Regions from separate parts of the Nocardia sp. NPDC058480 genome, predicted to be linked through region 2. Evidence: riboswitches for the same ligand, from Rfam matches in the RefSeq annotation. Region 2 holds a riboswitch; the other holds the start of a gene.
What was found. A riboswitch is a leader RNA that binds a small molecule or an ion and turns the genes downstream of it on or off. The one in region 2 is predicted to bind S-adenosylmethionine.
Positions count from the first base shown of each region.

Region 1 (3,484 bases), on a different contig from region 2:
CTGCGATAAGCGCGGTCCCAACCGAGGGCGGGCAGCGGCGCGTACTTCTCGGCGTCCTTGGCTGGATCGAGGTAGCGGGCCAGGCCGACGCCACCGATCACGAGTTCACCGGTTTCGCCTTCGGCCACCGGGTTGCCCTGCGGGTCGACGACGGTCAGATCCCAGCCGTCGAGGGGCAGGCCGATGCGAACGGGCATCTCACCGGTGAGCAGCGCCGCGCAGGCGACCACAGTTGCCTCGGTGGGGCCGTAGGTGTTCCACACTTCGCGGTCGGCACCCGCCAGCCGTTCGGCCAGCTCCGGAGGCACCGCCTCACCGCCGAAGATCAACAGCCGCACCGATTCCAGCGCTTCGGCGGGCCAGGTCGCGGCCAGTGTCGGCACCGTGGAGACGATGCTGATCTCGCGGCGCATCAGCCATGGGCCGAGATCGGCGCCGGTGCGCACCAGGTCGCGCGGGGCGGGGACCAGGCAGGCGCCGTTGCGCCAGGCCAGCCACATTTCCTCGCAGGAGGCGTCGAAGGCCACCGACAGCCCGGCCAGCACGCGGTCGCCGGGGCCGATCGGGGCCTTCCGCAGGAACAGGCGGGCCTCGGCGTCGACGAAGGCGGCGGCGTTGCGATGAGTTACCGCAACACCTTTGGGGGTGCCGGTGGAGCCGGAGGTGAAGATGATCCACGCGTCGTCGGCGGGGGTGGGCAGGGTGTTCCAGTCGTGGTCGCCCGCGGCCGTGGTGGCCGACTCGATGCCGTCGCCGGTGGCGATCGCGCTCACCCTCGCCTCGCCGAAGACGAGCTTGGCTCGCTCCTCCGGGTCGTCGGCGTCGACGGGCACATAGGCGGCGCCGCAGTAGAGCACGGCCAGAATCGTCACGTACAGCGCGGCGGAGCCCGACGGCATCCGTACGCCGACCCGGTCGCCCGGTCGCACGCCCGCCTCGACGAGCTCGGCCATCCTGGCCTCGATCGCGGCGATCAGTTCCATGTAGCCGAGCACGACGGTGCCGTCGTCGATGGCCGGTGCGTCCGGATGCGCGAGGGCGGTGCTGGTCAGGATGTCGACCAGGGTGCGCGGCGGCGCGGCGAGATCAGCGCGCAGCAGTGGGTCGCGAAGGACCGCCGGTACCTCAGTGTGTGGCTCGAGCATCGTGCTCAGTCCACCTCTCATCGGTTGACCCCCATCGGTGGTGTCTGTTGTTTCATGAGCGGGTTACCGGAGGGCAAACAGGATGGTCACCAGATGCCAACGGTACTCGGTGCGGGTGTTGCCGAGCGGCAGCGCGGGGCGTGCCGTCGGCGCTGTTCACGACGGCGATTCCGGCAATTCACCGAGGGCGATGACCGCCAGCCGGTGCAGCGTCCGTTGTTCGTCTTCGTCGAGGCGCCCGAGCACGCGCGCGGTGGCTTCGGCGATCAGCTTGTCGGTGCGCTTGCACTGCTTGCGGCCTGCCTCGGTGATCCGCAGCCGGTATTTGCGGCGATCCTTGCCGTCGCGGGTGCGTTCGACCAGGTCGGCGCGCTCCAGCGCGTCGATCAGGCGGACGACTTCACTGCGGTCGATGCCGAGCGCGTCGCCCACTTTCTTCTGCGTCAGGTCGGCGTTTTCGGAGATGAAGGTGAGCACCCAGTGATCGCGCAACGGGACGTCGATCTCGGCGTGTAGCGCCTTGGTGAGCCGGCCGAGCGCGTACACCGGATAGCGCGGCAGGCCGCGGACGGAGTTCGTGTTCGTGGACATGAGCGGGAACTATAGCAAATAGTGGAGGAGCCCAATCATTTGGATGCTCCATCATGGGGTGCATAGATGGTTGAGGAATGGGCGTGACCGGGCAACTCGCGGCAATCTTGTCAGGGTAAATCGCACGCGGACAGCCGATTTCCCGCTGCGGTCGAAACGGCCCGGCCGTCGTGCTGAACCGGGAGATGTCGTGCGGCGTCGGCGCGGACTCGGGGCGCAGTCGGTGGTGGGTGGTTGACAGGTCCGGCTGCCGTCTGTCACTCTCGTTGCAGGTCACGAGTACCAGCGTTCAGCCCCGGCTTGCTGGTCGGCAACCCTCCTCCGCGGTGGGGTGCTCCGGGTGACGACCAGGCCGACGTCCGAATTGGACGCGGCAAGCGCGGACCTCACCTCTTCTGGAGCGGGTCCCTGAGCCGACGGGATTTCGTCATGACCGCTGTAATCGACCCCACCTGTGCCATCGCCGCCGTTTCCGGTGCTGACCTGCGGGTTCCGCTCGTTCAAGGCGGCACCAGCTCCTACGCGAACTTCGACTACGCGGCGAGTGCGCCGGCGTTGAAGCAGGTTACCGACCGGATTTCGCAGTTGCTGCCGTTCTACGCCAGCGTGCATCGGGGCGCGGGGTACGCCTCGCGGATCTCGACCGAGTGCTACGAGGCTTCTCGTGGCGCGGTCGCCCGGTTCCTCGACGCCGACGCCGACCAGGTCGTCGTGTTCACCCGCAACACCACCGATTCGCTGAACCTGCTGGCCGGGTGCGTGCCGGGGGAGACCGTGGTCCTCGATATCGAGCACCACGCCAACTTCCTGCCGTGGACCGCGCACGGTCGCCGGGTCGTGCGGGCCGCCGACACCGTCGAGGAGACGATTCAGCGGATCGTCGCCGAGCTGTGCAGCAAGCCTGCCGCGTTGCTCGCGGTGACCGGGGCATCCAATGTCACCGGTGAGGTGCTGCCGCTGGAACGGCTCGCGACCATCGCCCACCTGTGTGGTGCCCGCATCCTCGTCGATGCGGCGCAGTTGGCGCCGCATCGGCGGATCTCCTTGCGCGAGAGCGGGATCGACTACCTCGCGTTCTCCGGGCACAAGCTGTACGCGCCGTTCGGTTCGGGCGTGCTCGTTGGCAGGCGGGACTGGCTGGACCAGGGCGAGCCGTACCTGGCAGGCGGCGGTGCGGTGCGCAATGTCGGTGTGTCAGAGGTCGAATGGGCTTGCGCGCCGCAGCGGCACGAGGCCGGTTCGCCGAACGTGCTCGGCGCGGCCGCTATCGCCGCCGCCTGCGACGCGCTCGCCGCGATCGACCCCACCGAACTCGTTGCCCACGAACGCTTCCTGGCCGACCGTCTCCGCGATGGCCTGTCCGCGGTCCCCGGCGTGAACCTGGTCAATATCTGGTCCGACAGCCCCGACTGTGTCGGCATCGTCGCCTTCACCATCGCCGACTACGCCCCCGGCAAGGTCGCCGCCTACCTCTCCGCCGAACACGCCATCGGCATCCGCGACGGCCGTTTCTGCGCCCACCCGCTGCTCACCAGCCTCGGCCTCGACGCCGCGCTCCGAGCCAGCATCGGCCTCGGCACCACCGCCGCCGACGTAGACCGCCTGATCGAAGCGGTCTCCACTTTGGTCACCAACGGCCCCACCTGGACCTACGCCGCCACCGACGGCCACTGGAACCCCACCCCCGAAACCCGCCCCCTCACCGCCTCTTCCCCCGAAGGCGCGGCCCCCTGTTTGATCGGGTAGGG
Region 1 is NZ_JBHXMN010000011.1:135,135-138,618, forward strand. It holds gene ACFWO8_RS24035 (Pls/PosA family non-ribosomal peptide synthetase) at 1-1,145, opposite strand, end outside; gene ACFWO8_RS24040 (MarR family winged helix-turn-helix transcriptional regulator) at 1,302-1,736, opposite strand; SAM riboswitch class IV at 2,008-2,122, shown strand; gene ACFWO8_RS24045 (aminotransferase class V-fold PLP-dependent enzyme) at 2,166-3,482, shown strand.
Region 1: it holds a riboswitch for S-adenosylmethionine, as region 2 does, so the genes downstream of both, ACFWO8_RS24045 (aminotransferase class V-fold PLP-dependent enzyme) here and ACFWO8_RS30675 (bifunctional o-acetylhomoserine/o-acetylserine sulfhydrylase) in region 2, are expected to answer to the same signal.

Region 2 (3,484 bases):
CGCGACCGGTGCCGTGATAGTCGCCGCCCTGCCAGTCGGGATCGGCCGTGATGACGGCCATCTGGGTGGTCTGGGTGCCGATCTGATCGGCGGTGGCGCGAGCGCCCACGGCCAGCACCAGCGCGGCGCTGACCCGCTCGGGCAGGCCGATGATCCACTCGAGCACCCGCATGCCGCCCATCGAGCCGCCGACGACCGCGCCGAGCCGCTCGATCCCGAGCACCTCGAACAACCGTGCCTCGGCGTTCACCTGATCGCGAATGGTCAGCTCGGGAAACCGTGAGCCCCAAGGCTTGCCGTCGGAGGCGAGCGAGGACGGGCCGGTGCTGCCCTTGCAGCCGCCGAGCACGTTGGTCGCGATCACACACCACTCGTCGGTGTCGATCGGCGCGCCGGGTCCGACCATGCCTTCCCACCAGCCGGGTGCCCCGTCGGGCCCACCGACGACATGCGAGTCGCCGGTGAGCGCGTGTTCGACGAGCACCACATTGTCCAGGGTGGGCGAGAGCTCGCCCCAGCGTTGCACCGCCAGCCGCACATCGCGAACCTCGGCGCCGTTCTCCAGCGTCACGTCCCCGATGGCGACCACACCGACACGCCCGTCCGGGGGTGGCAGCAGGTCCACCCCGGTTCCGGGTCGGGCGATCGGCGATTCGGTGCTCACAGTCACGTCGTCGCCGCCGCGAACCCGGCCCGCAGATCGGCCAGAATGTCTTCGATTCCCTCGATACCCACGGCGAGCCGGACCAGGCCGGGAGTAACGCCGGCCGCCAGCTGCTCTTCGGGCGTCAACTGCGAGTGCGTCGTCGACGCTGGGTGAATCACGAGGGAACGCACATCACCGATGTTAGCTACATGGCTGTGCAGGCTGAGCGCGTCCACGAACTTCTTGCCCGCATCGACACCGCCCGCCAGCTCGAACGCCACGATCGCGCCCGCGCCCTTGGGCGCCAGCTCCTTGGCCCGCGCGTGCCAGGGCGAGGACTCGAGCCCCGCATAGAACACCGCGTCGACGCCCGGCTGCTCGGCGACGAACTTCGCGACCGTCTCGGCATTGCTGACGTGCCGTTCGACGCGCAAGCTCAGCGTCTCGATGCCCTGCGCGATGAGGAACGCGTTGAACGGCGAGACCGCCGCGCCCAGATCGCGCAGCAACTGCACGCGCGCCTTGAGCGCGAACGCGGGCGCGCCCAGATCGGCGAATACCGCACCGTGGTAGCTGGGGTCGGGCTCGGTGAAACCGGGGAAGCGTGCTTGGCCGTCGGCGTCGCGCACGGTCCAATCGAACGTGCCGCCGTCGACGATCACGCCCGCCACGGCCGTACCGTGCCCACCCAGGTACTTCGTCGCCGAATGCACGACGATGTCGGCGCCGTGGGCCAGCGGCTGGATCAGGTACGGGGTGGCGACGGTGTTGTCGACGATCAGCGGAAGGCCGTTGGCGTGCGCGACACCGGCGATGCCGGGAATGTCGAACACCGCACTGCTCGGATTGGCGATGGTCTCGCCGTAGAACGCCTTGGTGTTGGGCTGGATCGCCGCTTCCCACTGCGCGAGGTCATCGGGATCCTCGACGAACGAGACCGTGATCCCCAGCTTGGGCAGCGAGTAGTGGAAAAGGTTGTAGGTGCCACCGTAGAGATGCGGGCTGGACACGATGTGGTCGCCCGCGCTCGCCAGGTTCAGGATCGCGTAGGTCTCCGCGGCCTGTCCGGAGGCCAGCAGCAACGCCGCGACGCCACCTTCGAGCGCGGCAACCCGCTGCTCCACCGCGTCCTGAGTGGGGTTCATGATCCGGGTGTAGATGTTGCCCGGCTCGGCGAGGCCGAACAGCGCGGCGGCGTGATCGGTGTCGCGGAAGGTGTAGGAGGTGGTCTGGTAGATCGGCAGCGCCCGCGCGTTGGTGCTCGCGTCGGGGGCCTGGCCCGCGTGGACCTGCTTGGTCTCGAAGGACCAGTTCTCGGGCAGGGAAGAGTCAGTCATGTCGTGCTCCAGTGGGTGTGCGCCGGGGGGATCTCGTCAACTGGGTCGGATCGACGGGCAACAACACATGGGGGCCTCCTGCAATGCGCGCTTGCTCTCGACTTTCGAGAGCCCGGTCATCACCCGGAGCACCCCACCGCAGCTGGAGGGTTGCCGACCAGCGAGCCGGGGCTTGGCGCTGGTACTCATGACCTTGCCGTCATGTTAACCGGACATCTCCCACGCGCGGAAACTTCCCCCGCATTTCACGCTGAAGATCACTCGGTCGACGGTGTGCCGAAGCCGGGCGTGTCGTCGACCGGTGCGAAGGTAGCGCCGCCGCCGTGGTGATCGCGGTGATGATCCGTGACAAGCCGGAAAACCTGATCGAAGGCGACGAACACGATAACCGAGTGCCGATCGCGGCCTGACCTATACGCAGAGCCGCGATAAACCACTGATTTCGCGAGGACATGGGTAACTCACCGGGGACGGGCTGAATTAGCCCGTCCCTTGCCGCCAGCCGCCAGCGTAAATCTCGCGGCACGTAGTCTGGCCAGAAGTCCCGGGGAGGCGGAACAGCCGTCCCGCACAGTGGGGCCTCCCATCGCGGTGAGGTGGGGGACAGCAGTACGCTCGTCTTGTTTGCACCACACGTCCCGCAGACAACGCGGGGCATATACGTTGTCTGTTGGAACTGCTGGGGTCCGCTCACAAGCGTGTTCGCCTAGCCGTGCAATAAGGGCACCCACCGAGGAGGACACGAAGATCCATGTCCAAGATCAAGGTTGAAGGCACCGTTGTAGAACTCGACGGCGACGAGATGACCCGGATCATCTGGCAGTTCATCAAGGACAAGCTGGTCCATCCCTATCTCGACGTGAACCTCGAGTACTACGACCTCGGTATCGAGTACCGCGACAAAACCGATGACCAGGTCACGGTCGACGCGGCCAACGCCATCAAGAAGCACGGCGTCGGCGTCAAGTGCGCCACCATCACCCCGGACGAAGATCGGGTGAAGGAATTCGGTCTCAAGAAGATGTGGCGCTCGCCCAACGGCACCATCCGAAACATTCTGGGTGGCACCATCTTCCGCGCGCCGATCATCATCTCGAACGTGCCGCGCCTGGTGCCCGGCTGGACCAAGCCGATCATCATCGGCCGCCACGCGTTCGGCGACCAGTACCGCGCCACCGACTTCAAGGTCTACGAGGCGGGCACCGTCACGCTGACCTTCACGCCGGAAGACGGCAGCGAGCCGATCATCCACGAGGTCGTGAAGATGCCCGAAGACGGCGGCGTCGTCATGGGCATGTACAACTTCAAGAAGTCCATCGAGGACTTCGCGCGGGCCTCGTTCAACTACGGCCTGCAGCAGAACTACCCGGTGTACCTCTCCACGAAGAACACCATTCTCAAGGCCTATGACGGCATGTTCAAAGACACCTTCCAGGAAGTCTTCGACGCCGAGTTCAAGGCCGAGTTCGACGCGGCGGGCCTGACCTACGAGCACCGCCTG
Region 2 is NZ_JBHXMN010000021.1:50,758-54,241, reverse strand. It holds gene ACFWO8_RS30680 (homoserine O-acetyltransferase) at 1-670, opposite strand, end outside; gene ACFWO8_RS30675 (bifunctional o-acetylhomoserine/o-acetylserine sulfhydrylase) at 667-1,983, opposite strand; SAM riboswitch class IV at 2,066-2,176, opposite strand; gene ACFWO8_RS30670 (NADP-dependent isocitrate dehydrogenase) at 2,735-3,484, shown strand, end outside.